DNA from 3 places in the Kosakonia oryzendophytica genome. Region 1 is predicted to be linked to each of the others. Evidence: riboswitches for the same ligand, from Rfam matches in the RefSeq annotation. Region 1 holds a riboswitch; each other region holds the start of a gene.
What was found. Region 1 has a riboswitch for thiamine pyrophosphate ahead of thiB (thiamine ABC transporter substrate binding subunit). Riboswitches for the same ligand answer to the same signal wherever they lie in the genome.
Positions count from the first base shown of each region.

Region 2: linked by a shared signal. The riboswitch ahead of thiC (phosphomethylpyrimidine synthase ThiC) and the one ahead of thiB (thiamine ABC transporter substrate binding subunit) in region 1 are both predicted to bind thiamine pyrophosphate.
Region 3: linked by a shared signal. The riboswitch ahead of thiM (hydroxyethylthiazole kinase) and the one ahead of thiB (thiamine ABC transporter substrate binding subunit) in region 1 are both predicted to bind thiamine pyrophosphate.

Region 1 is NZ_CP115659.1:4,306,317-4,311,881, reverse strand. Features, by position in the region: gene thiQ (thiamine ABC transporter ATP-binding protein ThiQ) at 1-47, opposite strand, end outside; gene thiP (thiamine/thiamine pyrophosphate ABC transporter permease ThiP) at 31-1,641, opposite strand; gene thiB (thiamine ABC transporter substrate binding subunit) at 1,617-2,600, opposite strand; TPP riboswitch at 2,631-2,731, opposite strand; gene sgrR (HTH-type transcriptional regulator SgrR) at 2,768-4,423, opposite strand; gene sgrT (glucose uptake inhibitor SgrT) at 4,512-4,664, shown strand; gene O9K67_RS20760 (sugar efflux transporter) at 4,787-5,565, shown strand, end outside.
Region 2 is NZ_CP115659.1:4,830,298-4,835,862, forward strand. Features, by position in the region: gene nfi (deoxyribonuclease V) at 1-20, opposite strand, end outside; gene hemE (uroporphyrinogen decarboxylase) at 30-1,094, opposite strand; gene nudC (NAD(+) diphosphatase) at 1,134-1,907, opposite strand; gene O9K67_RS23255 (Rsd/AlgQ family anti-sigma factor) at 2,000-2,503, shown strand; TPP riboswitch at 2,559-2,712, shown strand; gene thiC (phosphomethylpyrimidine synthase ThiC) at 2,798-4,690, shown strand; gene thiE (thiamine phosphate synthase) at 4,690-5,325, shown strand; gene O9K67_RS23270 (HesA/MoeB/ThiF family protein) at 5,318-5,565, shown strand, end outside.
Region 3 is NZ_CP115659.1:1,738,879-1,744,443, reverse strand. Features, by position in the region: gene O9K67_RS08435 (mandelate racemase family protein) at 1-586, opposite strand, end outside; gene fbaB (class I fructose-bisphosphate aldolase) at 822-1,874, opposite strand; gene thiD (bifunctional hydroxymethylpyrimidine kinase/phosphomethylpyrimidine kinase) at 2,026-2,826, opposite strand; gene thiM (hydroxyethylthiazole kinase) at 2,823-3,611, opposite strand; TPP riboswitch at 3,646-3,742, opposite strand; gene O9K67_RS08415 (zinc-binding alcohol dehydrogenase family protein) at 4,081-5,094, shown strand; gene O9K67_RS08410 (RcnB family protein) at 5,294-5,565, shown strand, end outside.

The DNA.
Region 1 (5,565 bases):
ATCGGCAGATGCTGGTAAAGCCAGGTGACATCAATCAGTCTTAGCATGGCGGCCCGGAAGTTTTTCAATTACGGTGAAGAGTGCAAAACAGAGCAGCAGCAAAAGCAGTGCGGTGACGGCACCATCCTGGCTGCGGTAAGCGCCGATTTGCTGATACAAATAAAACGGTAAGGTGCGAAAGTCGTCATTGCCAAACAGCGCCACAACGCCAAAATCACCAATGGAGAGCACGCAGGCAAAGGCCAGCGCCTGCGCCAGCGGGCGTTTCAGCGCTGACAGTTCTACCACCCTCAGGCGCTGTAAACCCTGCATGCCCAGCGATTGGCATAGTACGCTATAACGCGCTGTCACATCACGCATTGGGTTTTCCAGCACTTTCAGGGCGTAAGGGATCGCCATCAGCGCGTTGGTGAAGATAACGATGCCATCAGCAGAAGTGGGGACGCCAATGCTGCTGTTGAACAGCAAAAAGAAGCCGGTCGCCAGGACGATCCCCGGCATTGCCAGAATCAGCATCCCGCTCAACTCCATGGCTTGCCCGGCGAGCCGCCGCTCACGTGCGCGTAGCTCGCGGCTGCTCCACAGCAACATCATGGTCAGCACAACACACACTATCCCTGCAGCCAGCGCAATGCGCAGGGAGGTCCACACCGCCTGCCACAGTACCGGTTCAGACAGCACTCTGAGTAAGCTCAGGTTGAAGCCATCAACAATCACCGCCAGTAACGGAGGGAGAAGCAGCAACAGCGCCAGGACGATCAGGGTGATATCGGTTATCCGGCTAAACAGCCGATCTTCCGGGTTACGCCAGCCCTGGATCTGATGGCTTCCGACGGCAATCGCTTTGCTCAAGCGTTGACTAAGCAGCACGAGGCCCAGGCAGCAGACCATCTGGATCAGCGCCAGCATCGCGGCACGGGAGGGATCAAAGTCGAAACTTAATGCCTGATAGATAGCCAGCTCAATGGTGGTCGCCTGCGGCCCACCGCCCAGCGACAGCACCGTGGCAAAACTGGCGAAACAGAGCATAAAAATCAGCGCGGCGACCGCCGGGATCTGGCGGCGCAGCCATGGCCATTCCACAAAGCGGAAAAAGGACCAGCCGCGCATGCCCAGTTGTGCTGCCAGTTGCCGCTGCTCACCGGGGATTTGTTCCAGCGACTGCAGCAACAAACGCGACGCCATCGGCAGGTTAAAGAAAATATGGGCTAATAAAATGCCCTGCAAACCATACGGCGAGAAGGTCCATTCCAGCCCAAGCGTGTGGCAGAGCGCGGCAAGCCAGCCCTGGCGACCATACACGCTGAGGATACCGAACACGGCGACCAGTACCGGCAGGATCAGCGTCATTGCGCACAGGCGCAGCAGTGCGAGTCGGCCAGGAAAGCGGCGTCGGTAGAGCGCGCGGGCAAGGAAAATCGCCGGGACGACCGAAAACAGGGCGGAGAGAAATGCCTGCCAGAAGGAAAAACGCACCACATGCCACAAGTAGCTGTCCCGCAGGAAAGCGATAAGTTCAGTCGCCGGTGCGTTTTGCCAGAGTGCGAAAAATGCTGCCAGCGCCACCACCACCAGGAGGGTGGCGGCGGTGACACCGGGGAGCAGCCAGCCTGCAATTAGCGGCTGACGGCGCGTTGCCATGTATTAATCCAGCCCGCGCGCTGTGCAGCGACATCCTGCGGGCTATATTCGAGAGAGGTTTGTGGTTTCACCAGCGTTTCAAAACCGGCAGGTAGCGTGACATTGCTCACCGGATACATCCAGTTGCCCGTGGGAATGGTGTTCTGGAAAGAGGGCGAAACCATAAATTTGAGGAACTTCCCGGCCAGTTCAGGCTGTTTGCTGGCGGTGGTGCGTGCGGCAACTTCTACCTGCAAATAGTGACCTTCGCTGAAATTCGCCGCCGCATAGTTATCTTTTTTCTCTTCGATCAGATGGTAAGCCGGCGAGGTGGTGTAGCTCAGCACCAGGTCGCTTTCCCCTTTCAAAAACAGACCGTAGGCTTCGCTCCAGCCTTTGGTGACGGTGACCGTTTTCGCCGCCAGTTTCTGCCAGGCTTCCGGGGCTTTGTCGCCATAGACTTTTTGCATCCACAACAGCAGACCCAGACCAGGCGTACTGGTGCGGGGATCTTCGTAAATCACGCGCCATTTTTGATCGCTTTCGACCAGCTCTTTCAGGCTTTTCGGTGGGTTTTTCAGCTTATTTTTATCGTAAACAAAGGCGAACCAGCCATAGTCAAACGGGACAAATGTTTCGTTCTTCCAGCCGCCAGGGACGCTGATCGCATCAGTGGATACGCCGCTTTTGGCGAACAGGTTTGTCTGCGTTGCGGCTTCCAGCAGGTTATTATCCAGCCCCAGCACCACGTCGGCTTTGCTGTTTTTACCTTCCATGCGCAGGCGGTTAAGCAGCGAAACGCCATCTTCCAGCGTCACGAATTTCAGTTCACAGTTACAGTCGGCTTCAAAGGCTTTTTTGACCGCAGGACCCGGCCCCCACTCGGCAGCGAATGAGTCGTAGGTGTAGACGGTCAGTACAGGTTTGGCAAAAACAGGCGCTGCGATCAGCAGCAGGAATGGCAATGATTTTTTTAACACTTTGCACCTCAAAATAGGTGGCAAAGGATTTTGAGTAATAGCCTCAAATCCCTTCGCCGGCGTTATCCGGATCAGGTTCGACGGGTATTTTCTCAGCACGCGCCTGTGGCGCAGCACCCCGTTGAGAACGCCGCTATTGTAATGATTTGGTAAAAAATGCGAAAGCCTTATGGATCCGGCGGCGCAAACCAGGCGGATTTAAAATCGAACCAGCCTAAGGTGTTCATACGCAGACCGCGCATGGAACGCTGGCCCTGGATCATTAACCAGTGATGAATAAGCGGCACAATGGCTTTGCTGGCCAGCAGTTGCTGCGACCAGACGGCAAGATTCATTTCCCCTTTGCGCCACTGTGCGGCATCCGCCTGCCAGTCACGCTGAATACAGTGTTGTACTAACGGGACCTCATACAGGTTAGCAAACACCGAGAAATCCAGCGGCAAGGTAAAGTTGGCGCTGTTGAGCCAGATATCGCTGTCGGCATCACCGCGGTGCCACTCCTCGTAATCCACTTCCTGAACGATCAGCTTCACACCTTGCTGCGCCAGTAAGGTACTCATGGTGCGGGAGAGGGCTTCGTGTTCATTATGTTCGCGATAAAACGTCAACGTCAGGGTTTCCAGTCCTGCGGGTTTCTCTCCACTGCCGGGGCGCGCATGATGCCAGCGTGGCAGCAGGCCATATGCCGGGAACCAGTAACGTTGGTATTGTTCGTTGGCATGCCACAACAGATTGGTCGGCGAGAGAATCTTGCTGACCCATTCTCTGACTTCAGGGTTGGCGCCACGGCTGGAACGGGCGTCGAACAGCAGATAGTAGCAGCCCTCTTCGAGGCGGCTTTCCACGGCTTTTTCGCCGTCGGTCGGTCCCTCCAGTGTCAGGCCGTTGGTCGGTTCATCGGCCAGGTCCGGTAAAACCCAGACGTTGACCTCATCAATCAGGGCGCGAAAGCCGAAGTAATCGTCAAAAGCATGGATCTTTAACTGATTGCTGGTATTCCGCGTGACGGCGTAAGGACCGGTGCCAATCGGCTGACTGGCAAAATTGCCCAGCGTGTTCCACTCACGCGGCAGGATCATCGACGGGACGTAACCCATTAACCAGGGGAGCCAGTTATCCGGTTGCGTGAGATGAATATCCAGCGTCCACGGCGTGGGTGAGAGCACTTCGCGAATGTGGGAGTAAAGCGGCAGCGCGGTTGCACGCTGGAGCGAGGCAATCACATCGCTCATATCTAATTCACGGCCGTGATGAAAATGGATGCCGGGGCGTAAATAAAAGCGCCAGTGCAGAGGTGATATTAACGTCCAATGGTGGGCAATATCCGCTTCCAGTTCCCCATTTTCCTCATTTATACGCGTCAGTGCACTGAAAATTTGCCGCGCCATGTGGGTTTCAGAACGCCGCAAAGCCGTTCCGGGCAGCAGGTTGCGCAGTGGCCGGTAATAGAGCACGCGCAGGATATGTCGACCGCTACGGAAGCTGCGACCGAGATGAGAGACCAGCATCTGACGAACGGCGGTTTTATCCCCCACCAGTTGCACAAGCTGATCGATACGATCCTGCTCCAGCAGGTCTTCGGCGCGCTGCTGTTGCAGCGCAAGGCCGGTATAGAGGAAAGTCAGGCGCGATCGTTTGCCGCGTCCGGCTTCCGCATCCCACGTTAGCCACCCGCGTTGCTGCATGGTATTCAACAGCGTACGCATGTGTCGCCGCGAGCAACTGAGCAGATCCGCCAGCTCATTGAGCGTTGTTTCCTGGGATTTTCCATCGCAGCATTGCCACAGACGGATGAACTGTTGTTGCAGGCGACCGGACGACATAAAAGGGGAACTCCTGACAGAAACTCAGCAATTTATTAATCCCTATATTAAGCCAATAATTCTCCGTGATGAAAGCGAGGAGGTGATTATGAAAGGATCATCCACACGGCGATTTTATCTGGACTATTTTCTCGCCACGCAGGATGCATGCTGGCTCGCCTGTCAGAGCGCAAGGCTGCGCCTGAAAATGCTGGAAGAATTGATGCAGTGGGACGTGACAACGCCGATCCGGAAAGGCTGATTCGCGGCCATCATGTGTGACTGAGTATTAGGTGCTAATCACCTGCGCCAGCAAAATCTTTTTTGCTGGCTTTTTTCATTTATTATTTCAACGCTTTTTTCGCCTTTGACAAGGAATTGCTCATGCTCTGGTTGATGACGATGGGACGCCGCCTGAACGGTGTGTATGTCGCTTTTATGATCGTCGCATTTATGATGGGAGTTGCCGGGGCTGTGCAGGCACCGACGCTCAGCCTGTTTCTAAGCCGCGAAGTGGGTGCGGAGCCTTTCTGGGTTGGACTCTTTTATACCGTCAATGCGATTGCCGGGATCCTGGTGAGCCTCTGGCTGGCAAAGCGCTCCGACAGCCAGGGTGATCGCCGGAAATTGATCCTCTTTTGCTGCCTGATGGCGGTTGGCAATGCATTGCTCTTCGCGTTTAACCGCCATTATCTGACATTAATTACCTGCGGTGTATTGCTGGCCTCACTGGCTAATACCGCCATGCCGCAGCTTTTTGCGCTGGCCCGTGAGTACGCAGACAGTTCCGCGCAGGAAGTGGTGATGTTCAGCTCGGTCATGCGTGCGCAACTTTCCCTGGCCTGGGTCATCGGCCCGCCGCTGGCGTTTATGCTGGCGTTAAATTACGGCTTTACCGCCATGTTCACCATTGCTGCCGGGCTATTTGTGATTAGCCTGGTGTTAATTGCTTTCTGGTTGCCTTCGGTCACGCGTATTGCGCAGCCAGCCGACGTGGCGGTAACGCAGGTAGGGGGCTGGCGTGATAAAAACGTACGCATGTTGTTTATCGCCTCCACGCTGATGTGGACCTGCAATACCATGTACATTATTGATATGCCGCTGTGGATAAGCCTTGAGCTTGGTCTGCCGGACAAGCTGGCCGGGATCCTGATGGGAACGGC
Region 2 (5,565 bases), 520 kb from region 1:
CGTAGTGACGCGAGATCCATATTCTCTCCTTACTGATGCCAGGAGGCCGACAGACGGTGCACCGCCTCCACAAATGCGCCGGCATGTTCCGGTGGAACATCCTGATGAATGCCGTGCCCAAGGTTAAACACATGACCCTCGCCTTTGCCGAAACCCGCCAGAATGGAAGCCACTTCTTCTTCAATACGCGCAGGCGGTGCATAGAGCATGGACGGATCCATATTCCCTTGCAGGGCGACTTTATGTCCTACACGACGTCGCGCATCGGCGATATCCGTTGTCCAGTCCAGCCCCAACGCATCACAACCGGTCTCGGCCATCGCTTCCAGCCACTGTCCCCCCCCTTTGGTAAACAGCGTGACCGGCACGCGGCGACCTGCATTTTCACGCAACAGGCCATCAACGATTTTATGCATGTAATAAAGCGAGAACTGTTGGTAATCGCGCCCCGTGAGAACACCGCCCCAGGTGTCAAAAATCATCACCGACTGCGCCCCGGCGCGGATCTGCGCATTAAGGTACAGCGTGACGCTTTGCGCCAGCTTATCCAACAGCAGATGCAGCGTCTTCGGTTCGGCGTACATCATTTTTTTGATCACGGTAAAGGCTTTGCTGCTGCCACCTTCCACCATGTAGGTCGCCAGCGTCCAGGGGCTACCCGAGAAGCCAATCAGCGGCACCTCGCCTTTCAGTTCGCGACGGATGGTGCGCACCGCGTTCATCACATAACCCAGTTCGCTTTCCGGGTCCGGCACCGGGAGTTTCTCAACATCCGCTTTTGAGGTGATGGGGGAAGTAAACCGCGGCCCTTCACCCGCTTCGAAATAGAGCCCAAGGCCCATCGCGTCCGGTACGGTGAGAATGTCCGAGAAGAGGATCGCCGCATCAAGCGGATAGCGACGCAGCGGTTGTAGCGTCACTTCACAAGCAAGATCCGCATTTTTACACAGCGACATAAAGTCGCCAGCTTGCGCGCGCGTCGCTTTATATTCCGGTAAATAGCGGCCCGCCTGGCGCATCATCCATACCGGCGTCATGTCTACTGGCTGGCGCTGAAGCGCGCGCAGGTAACGATCGTTTTTCAGTTCGGTCATTGTCAGTTCCTTAAGCGTCAGGTCGCCAGTATATACGCCTTACTCATACTCTGCGCGGCACATCGCCACCGTATCTTCGATCAGACGGCGCGCAACGGTGCCCGGCGGCGGCAACAGGGGTAAATCGTCATAACGATACCAGCCCGCATCCAACAGCTCTTTCGGGTCGATATGAATATCACCGCTGTCATATTCCGCCATAAACGCGGTCATCAGTGATTGAGGAAAAGGCCATGGTTGGGAAGTGACATAACGCAAATTTTTAACTTTAATGCCGCTCTCTTCCATCACTTCGCGGGCCACTGCCTGCTCCAGGGTTTCGCCCACTTCAACAAACCCGGCCAGCACAGTGTAAATCCCGTTACGATGACGCGTATGCTGCGCCAGAAGAATAGCGTCATCACGGCGGATGGCGACGATAATGCAGGGGGCAATTTGCGGATAGTAGCGCTCGCGGCAGTGATCACACAGCATTGCCCACTCGGTTTTGCTCGGATGCATGGTGTGCCCACAGTAACCGCAGAACTGATGTGAGCGGTAAAACTCCGCCAGTTGCACACCGCGCCCGGCCAGTTGGAACAGCCCGACGTCCTGATCAATTACCTGCCGTACGGATCCCATTTCCTGGCGGCGATTCTGGCGGATCATCCATACCGGTTCGCCCTGCCATTCGCCGATGTGAAGCGCGCTCTGCCCCACAAGATCGAAATTTCCTGCCTGCCCATGTGGTAATTCTCCACCGGGCAACCATAATTTTTGTTCATGGCTTACGATCCACCAGCCATGATCCCGTGCGTCAATAATACGTACCATTTGGTGCACTACCTTAGCTTCACTGGCATTTTGTTAACATTATTATTACATTTGGGTGAGCATTTTTTCACTTACATATTGCGGAGCCAATTATGCTAAACCAGTTAGAAAGCCTGACAGAGCGCGTTGGAGGAAGTAACACACTTGTCGACCATTGGCTGCTAGTACGTAAGCAACTTCTCGTTTCTTACTACAATCTGGTTGGCATTAAGCCTGGCAAAGGATCGTTCATGCAGCTTAATGAAAAAGCGCTGGACGATTTCTGTCACAACCTGGTGGAGTACCTCTCCGCAGGTCACTTCAGTATTTATGAACGCGTCATTCGCGAAATGGAAGGGAGCAGTCCACTTTTAATCGCTAACCAGCTCTATCCACTGCTGGAAGCCAACACCATCGAAATCATGAATTATTACGATACCAGCCTGGAAAACGCCATTGACGATGATAACTGTCTGGAATTCCAACAGGCGCTTTCCGACATCGGCGAAGCGCTGGAGGCCCGCTTCAGACTGGAAGACAAACTGATTGTGCTGGCCTTTGATAACAATCTCAAAGAGAGCGCCAATGACGAAACCGGCATGGCGCGCCCTGCTTGAATTCTTAAAAAGTAACGCGTAGTTTAAAAAGCAGTTCCCCGTCTGAGGGCGGGGGTTTTTCTTGTCGGAGTGCCTATCTCTCCACTACAGAATTCGCAATGCCGCGAAGCGGCGCGAAAGATGAAGTGGAAAAGGCTGAGACCGTTAATTCGGGATCCGCGGAACCTGATCGGGTTAAGACCTGCGAAGGGAACAAGAGTAATCCATTCACATCAACCACCCTTACGGGCGGTTTGTTGCCATTACTCCATCCGTCGTCTGACAAGCCATCTCCTTTTAATTCTGGAATGAGCTATGTCTGCAAAACTTACACGCCGTGAACAACGCGCCCAGGCGCAACACTTTATCGACACGCTGGAAGGCACCGCTTTCCCCAATTCACACCGTATTTACGTCACCGGTTCACGACCTGATATCCGTATCCCAATGCGGGAAATCCAGCTCAGCCCAACGCTGACTGGCGGTACAAAAGAGCACCCTCAGTTTGAAGAGAACGAAGCAGTACCGGTTTACGACACCTCCGGCCCGTATGGCGATCCGGCAATCGCCATCGATGTGCAGCAAGGTCTCGCGAAGTTACGCGCCCCCTGGATCGCCGCGCGTGATGACAGTGAAACGCTTGATGAACGCAGTTCAGCTTATACCAATGCACGTCTGGCGGACGAAGGCCTTGATGAGCTGCGCTTCAACGGGCTATTGACCCCGCGCCGCGCCAAAGCTGGTCAACGTGTTACCCAGCTACACTACGCCCGCAAAGGGATCATCACGCCGGAGATGGAGTTTATCGCCATTCGCGAAAATATGGGCCGCGAACGTATTCGTAGCGAAGTGCTGCGCAGACAGCATCCGGGTGAAGCTTTTGGCGCCCGCCTGCCGAAAAATATCACGCCAGAGTTTGTGCGCGATGAAGTCGCCGCTGGCCGCGCGATCATTCCAGCCAACATCAACCACCCGGAGTCGGAACCGATGATCATTGGGCGTAACTTTCTGGTAAAAGTGAACGCCAACATCGGTAACTCAGCCGTGACCTCGTCCATCGAAGAGGAAGTAGAAAAACTGGTGTGGTCAACCCGCTGGGGCGCAGACACGGTGATGGATCTCTCTACCGGGCGCTATATTCACGAAACCCGCGAATGGATCCTGCGTAACAGCCCGGTGCCAATCGGTACGGTACCGATCTACCAGGCGCTGGAGAAGGTGAACGGGATCGCCGAAGATCTAAACTGGCAGGCATTCCGCGATACGCTGCTCGAACAGGCGGAACAAGGGGTGGATTATTTCACTATCCACGCAGGCGTATTGCTGCGTTACGTCCCGATGACCGCGCAGCGCCTGACCGGCATTGTTTCGCGTGGCGGGTCGATTATGGCGAAGTGGTGCCTCTCCCATCATCAAGAAAACTTCCTTTACACTCACTTCCGGGAAATTTGTGAAATCTGCGCCGCATACGATGTTTCGCTGTCTCTCGGCGATGGCCTGCGTCCGGGTTCGATCCAGGATGCCAACGACGAAGCGCAGTTTGCCGAACTGCATACGCTGGGTGAACTGACCAAAATCGCCTGGGAGTATGATGTGCAGGTCATGATTGAAGGTCCGGGGCATGTGCCGATGCAGATGATCCGCCGCAATATGACCGAAGAACTGGAGCATTGTCACGAAGCGCCATTCTACACGCTCGGACCACTGACCACCGATATCGCGCCAGGTTATGACCACTTCACCTCCGGTATTGGCGCGGCAATGATTGGCTGGTTTGGCTGTGCCATGCTCTGTTATGTCACACCCAAAGAACACCTGGGCCTGCCAAACAAAGAGGATGTTAAACAGGGGTTGATCACCTACAAGATCGCCGCCCATGCTGCTGACCTGGCAAAAGGCCACCCTGGCGCGCAGATCCGCGATAACGCCATGTCGAAAGCCCGTTTTGAGTTCCGCTGGGAAGATCAGTTTAATCTTGCGCTGGATCCCTTTACCGCCCGTGCTTACCATGATGAAACCCTACCGCAGGAGTCCGGCAAAATCGCTCACTTCTGCTCAATGTGCGGGCCGAAATTCTGCTCGATGAAAATCTCGCAGGAAGTGCGCGATTACGCGGCGGCGCAGGCCATCGAAGTCGGGATGCATGATAAGTCGAACGACTTCCGCGCCCGCGGCGGGGAAATCTACCTGAAAAAGGAGGAAGCCTGATGTACCAACCCGCCTTTCCTCCGGTACCGTTTCGCCTCGGGCTCTACCCGGTTGTCGACAGCGTTGAGTGGATCGCCCGCTTGCTGGAAGCGGGCGTGCGCACCCTGCAACTGCGTATCAAAGACAAACGCGACCCTGAGGTCGAAGACGATGTCGCTGCCGCCATCGCACTGGGACGCCGTTACAACGCGCGGTTATTTATCAATGACTACTGGCGGCTGGCCATAAAACACCAGGCGTACGGCGTACATCTTGGCCAGGAAGACCTGGAAACCGCCGACCTAAGCGCCATTCGCGCGGCGGGTCTGCGCCTGGGCGTCTCCACGCATGACGATATGGAGATGGATATCGCGCTGGCGGCACGCCCTTCGTATATCGCACTCGGCCATGTTTTCCCGACGCAGACCAAGCAGATGCCCTCCGCGCCACAAGGGCTGGAACAACTGGCGCGCCATGTTGCGCGACTGGGAGATTACCCTACGGTCGCCATTGGCGGGATCAGCCTTTCGCGCGCAGCAGATGTGCTGGCGACAGGCGTCGGCAGCATAGCGGTGGTCAGCGCCATCACCCAGGCCGCAGACTGGCGGCAGGCCACGGAACAGTTGCTGACACTTGCGGGGGTGGGCGATGAATGATCGCGATTTTATGCGCTACAGCCGCCAGATCCTGCTGGAAGATATTGCCATTGTCGGCCAGCAAAAGCTGCTTGCCAGCCGGGTGCTGGTTGTCGGCCTTGGCGGCCTCGGCGCCCCTGCAGCGGTGTACCTTGCCGGTGCAGGTATCGGCACGCTGGTGCTGGCGGATGACGATGCTGTGCATCTGAGCAACCTTCAGCGGCAGATCCTCTTTACCACCGACGATATCAATCAGCCAAA
Region 3 (5,565 bases), 2.6 Mb from region 1:
CTTCGCGCACCGTGGCGCAGGCTTTCACGTCCATTTTCGGATCAGGCGCGAATTTAACGGGCGGCATCCAGGTGTGCAGTTTGATGGCTTTGTAGCCGCGCGCTACCAGCTTTTCAGCAAATGCCGCGTACGCTTCCGGGGTGGAGAGACCGCCTTCAAGCTCGTCACCGCACATGGTGCTGCCATAGGCCGGCACTTTATCGCGGTAGCCGCCGAGCAGTTTATACACCGGCATATTGAGTTTGCGGCCCATCAAATCCCACAGCGCCTGTTCAACGAACGACAGCGCACGTTCGGTCAATTGATGGGCACTACCGCGCTGCCAGTGCACCAAATCCTGCCAGATGCGTTCGCGGTGAAACGGATCCTGACCCACCATCACTTTGCGGAAAAAGGCATTAAGCACAAAGGGACGCACCACTTCCGGCGGCGCAAACGCATACCCTTTGCTGCCATCGTCTGCGGTAATCGTCAGCATCGCCATTTTCGCCTGGCTTTCCGGCCCCGGATGCGAGTGTCCGGCGCTGTCGGAAACCCGTCGTGTGGGATGCTGAAAAACGGTGACGTTTACAGATTCTATTTTCATTGCATGTCCTTTTTTTTGAAAAGCCGTTTCATAACAGAATATATGCACAAAAATATGTCACATCCTCGGACAATTTCCGCTATGCATTGGCCTTTTTTTGGGCATGCGCATGACACTGCGTGACAGTTTTCACAAAAAGTTTCGCAAACGCGATGAAGAGCGGGAAAGGTGTTTGAATGAATGGAAAGTGAGTTTTACGTTTTTATCCCCTCTCATTGAGAGGGGATAACCGTCATCAGGCAATGGTTACTTTGTCATCCAGGTAGACATCCTGCACGGCGTTAATCAACTTCACGCCGTCCGTCATGCTTTTCTTGAAGGCTTTGCGCCCAAGGATCAGTCCCATACCACCGGCGCGTTTATTAATAACCGCAGTGCGCACGGCATCGCTGAGATCGGTATCGCCTCCCGCTGCGCCACCGGAGTTAATCAGCCCGGCGCGGCCCATATAGCAGTTCGCCAGTTGGTAACGCACCAGGTCAATGGGGTTATCACTGGTCAGCTTGCTGTAGACACGCTCATCGGTGTAACCGAAGTTCACCGCTTTATAGCCGCCATTGTTTTCCGCCATTTTCTGCTTCACGATATCCGCGCCGATGGTCGCGGCAATATGGTTCGCCTGACCGGTTAAGTCCGCGGACACATGGTAATCCACGCCCTCTTTTTTGAACGCGGAGTTGCGCAGGTAAGCCCACAATACGGTGACCATTCCCAACTCATGGGCGCGCTCAAACGCCGCCGAGATCTCTTCAATCTGCCGGCGAGACTCCTGCGAACCAAAATAGATGGTCGCCCCAACCGCCACGGCACCCATGTTGAACGCCTGTTCCACACTGGCGTACAGCGTCTGGTCATATTCCGTGGGATAGCTCAGGGTTTCGTTGTGGTTAAGTTTCACCAGGAAAGGGATACGGTGTGCATAACGACGGGAGACAGAAGCCAGCACGCCGTAGGTGGAGGCGACGCAGTTACAGCCCGCTTCGATCGCCAGCTCAACGATGTTTTTCGGATCGAAATAGAGCGGGTTCGCCGCGAACGAGGCGCCTGCTGAGTGTTCGATCCCCTGGTCTACCGGCAAAATCGACAGATACCCGGTTCCGGCCAGACGCCCATGATTATAAAGCGTCTGCATATTACGCAACACCGCAGGCGGACGGTTGTTGTCCACCATCACGCGATCAACATAATCGTTTCCTGGCAGATAGAGCTGGTCGGCGGGGATGGTCATACAACGGTGTTGCAGAAGGCTGTCGGCGTCTTTGCCAAGTAGCTGCACGATATCAGTCATAGCTATGCTCCCGTAAACTTCGCGCAAGGCGAAATGGATTGTCCTTACCCGACTTTCGCCGGGCAGAGATAATCCTGGCCCTCATACGCGCAATTTTCCACCGACGACGCTTTTTTTCAGCATAATCTGCTGGCACGTTTCGTATGTGCGTTTACCACCACTGATGGAAATGGTGCACCGGCCCGATGCCGTGCCCCACCTCCAGCGAGTCCGCCTGCGCCAGCGCCGCTGTGAGCCAGTTTTTCGCGTCCGCCACGGTCGCGGCCCAGTCGTTATGACGTGGGCGCAGCGCCGCCAGCGCTGCAGAGAGCGTACATCCCGTACCGTGGGTATTCTTCGTTGCCACGCGTGGCGTCGTAAAGCGCTGTGCGCCATCGCGGGTGAAGAGCCAGTCCGGGCTTTCGGCATCATCCAGATGCCCGCCTTTCATCAATACCGCTTCGCAGCCTAAGGCCAGCAACGCTTCCCCCTGTGCACGCATCTCTTTTTCTGTCCGGGCATGCGGGGCATCCAGCAGCGCGGCGGCTTCCGGTAAATTGGGTGTAATAAGTGAAACCTGCGGCAGTAAATGCTGACGCAGCGCCGACACCGCCGATGGCGATAACAACGGGTCACCGCTCTTGGCGAGCATAACGGTGTCCAGCACCACATTGCGCACCCGGTAGCGTTGCAGGCGTTCCGCCACCGCTTCAACGATGTCGGTCTCCGCCAGCATGCCGATTTTGGTGGTATCAATGCGAACATCACTCAACACGGAATCGAGCTGCGCGGCGACAAAATCCGGTTCAATGCGATAGACCGACTGAACCCCGCAAGTGTTTTGCGCTACCAGCGCAGTGATCACCGAGCAGCCATAAGCCCCTAACGCGGAAAAAGTCTTCAGGTCAGCCTGGATCCCGGCACCACCGCTGGGGTCGGTACCGGCAATGGTTAAAGCGTTGATCCGTTTCATTGCAGCCCCTCCCCGTTCAGCGCATACAGCGCATCGAGAAATTCAGCCACAAAACTCCCCGGTCCTGTGCTCTTCGTTACCGCCAGACTGCCCGCTCGCGCCATAAAAGCACAAGCTGCCGCCACATTGACCAGCCGATTGCCTTCCAGTGCACAACTGGCGGCCACCACCGCCGACAAGGCACAGCCGGTGCCGACAACGCGCGTCATCAGCGCATCACCGCCGGTGACCATCAGGGTGCGCTCACCGTCCGTGATGTAATCCACCTCCCCGGTCACGGCCACAATCGCACCGGTTTGCCGTGCAAGCATTTGTGCCGCTGGCAGCGCCGTGCTGGCGGTATCGGTCGTGTCCACGCCGCGCCCACCTGCACTCATTCCGGCCAGTGCAAGGATCTCCGAGGCATTACCGCGAATGGCGGCGGGTTGCAAAGTGAGAAGCTGTTGGCAGAACTGCGTGCGGAACGTCAGCGCACCGACAGCAACGGGGTCCAGTGTCCAGGGCGTGCCCGCCGCTCGCGCGCTGTCAATCGCCGCACGCATCGCATCGGCGCGTTCACGGGTTAACGTCCCGACGTTAATCAATAACGCATCGGCAATGGCGCTGAATTGCTGCGCTTCTTCGGGTTCAATCACCATCGCAGGCGACGCGCCCAGCGCTAACAATACGTTGGCAGTGAAGGTTTGCACAACGTCATTGGTCATGCAGTGTACAAGCGGAGAACGGCGGCGGAATTGCTGTAACGCGTGCGCGGTTTGCGCACGATCAAGCAGGTCAGGTTGCATAAATTCGCTCCTGCCCGGCGTGAAGAAGGGATGCCGGGCAGGCATCTGACTTCCCTACGCTGGCATTATCCAGATCAGGTAATACGGGTATTTCTCAGCCTTCACAAAGAAGGGCACCCCGAGTCAAAAGGACAGTGCGTCCCGGTCAGCAGATTAAGGGAATGGACAGGTGAACACAAGCGGGTTAAATAACCTGCCGCGGGTGAAGCGGCAGCGAAGAGGCCCCGCCAGCGACAACGATACGTGCATCGCCCGCGGCAGGTTGCAGCAGAGAAATCAGTGATGTGGGTCAGGCCAGCAGCGCATCTGCCGGTGCCCTATCCTCATTAGCAGATCGAACACGCTAAGACCGACACCCTGATTTTCTCTTTTGCCGTATAAGTGCTGCTCCGTTTTACGGGTTTTTCATCACTAAGGGGTTGTCTACCCTTATTGGTATCAACAGAAACCCTGTGTTAACGGAGTATGTATGAAAGCTATCGCCATTACCCACGCTGCCCGGCACGGCAGCAACCTGGATTTCCTCACCGACATCGACCTGCCACAACCTGAGGCCCACGGCCACGACCTGCTGATTGAAGTCAAGGCCGTGTCTGTTAACCCGGTAGATACCAAAGTTCGCGCCGGTTTCAACGCCGATACGCCACGTGTACTGGGCTGGGACGCCGTGGGCGTCGTGAAAGCGGTGGGCGAAGCCGTGACCCTTTTTCAGCCAGGAGATGAAGTCTGGTACGCCGGGGCGCTAACCCGTCCGGGCAGTAATAGCGAATATCAATTAGTGGATGAACGTATTGCAGCGCTGAAACCGAAAACACTGGATAACGCATCCGCCGCCGCCCTGCCCTTAACGGCCATTACGGCCTGGGAATTGCTGTTCGATCGTCTGGGCGTGCAGGAAAAGGGTAACGAAGGCGACGTGTTGTTGATTGTTGGCGCGGCAGGCGGTGTCGGATCTATCCTCACACAACTGGCACGTAAGCTGACACGTCTGACGGTGATTGGCACCGCGTCGCGACCTGCCAGCCAGCAGTGGGTGAAGGAGCGCGGCGCGCATTATGTGATTGACCATAGCAAGCCACTGACGGAAGAGCTGGCGCGTATTGGCATCAAACAGGTTAGCCATGTCGCCAGCCTGACAAACACCGAGGATCACTACCAGCAATTGATCAATGCGCTACAACCCCAAGGCAAGCTGGCGCTGATTGACGACCCGCAAAGCCTTGACGCGCTGCCGCTGAAAGTTAAAAGCATTTCACTGCACTGGGAGTTTATGTTTACCCGCTCCATGTTCACCACGGCGGACATCATTGCCCAGCATCAGTTGCTAACCCGCGTGGCAACGTTGATTGATGAGGGCGTGTTAAAAACCACCCTTGGCGAACACTTTGGCGCGATTAACGCCGCAAACCTGCGTAAAGCTCATGCGCTGCTCGAAAGCCAGCGCGCGGTGGGTAAAATCGTGCTGGAAGGCTTTGACAACTGATCTCTTGCCAGGATTATTCTCAAACGTTACAAGCGGATAGCCAAAACCGGTGTCCGCTTTTCCTGCTTTCTCCTGGGTTTGCTTACACTTTTTACCAAAGCGTTATTTTTTCGTTGTTGCTCAGCCGTAAGTTAACAGCAATGATGACCTGCGAATTTATGCAACTACGTGAAATGGATAAGAACAACCTGGAGAGAGTATGCGTAAAACAAAAATGATGCTTCTGGGCGCCCTGTTGGCAACCGCCAGTTCCGCGTTTGCCGCACCGCAAACCACCGCTGCTACAGGGCCGCAATCGTACGAGATTAACGAATTCGTCGCTGACTTCACGAAATTCCACATTGGCGATGTGGTACCGGAAATGTACCGCAGCCAGGAGTACAACATCAAACAGTGGCAGTTGCGTAACCTGCCCGCACCCGATGCCGGCAGCCACTGGACCTATATGGGCGGTAACTATGTGCTCATTAC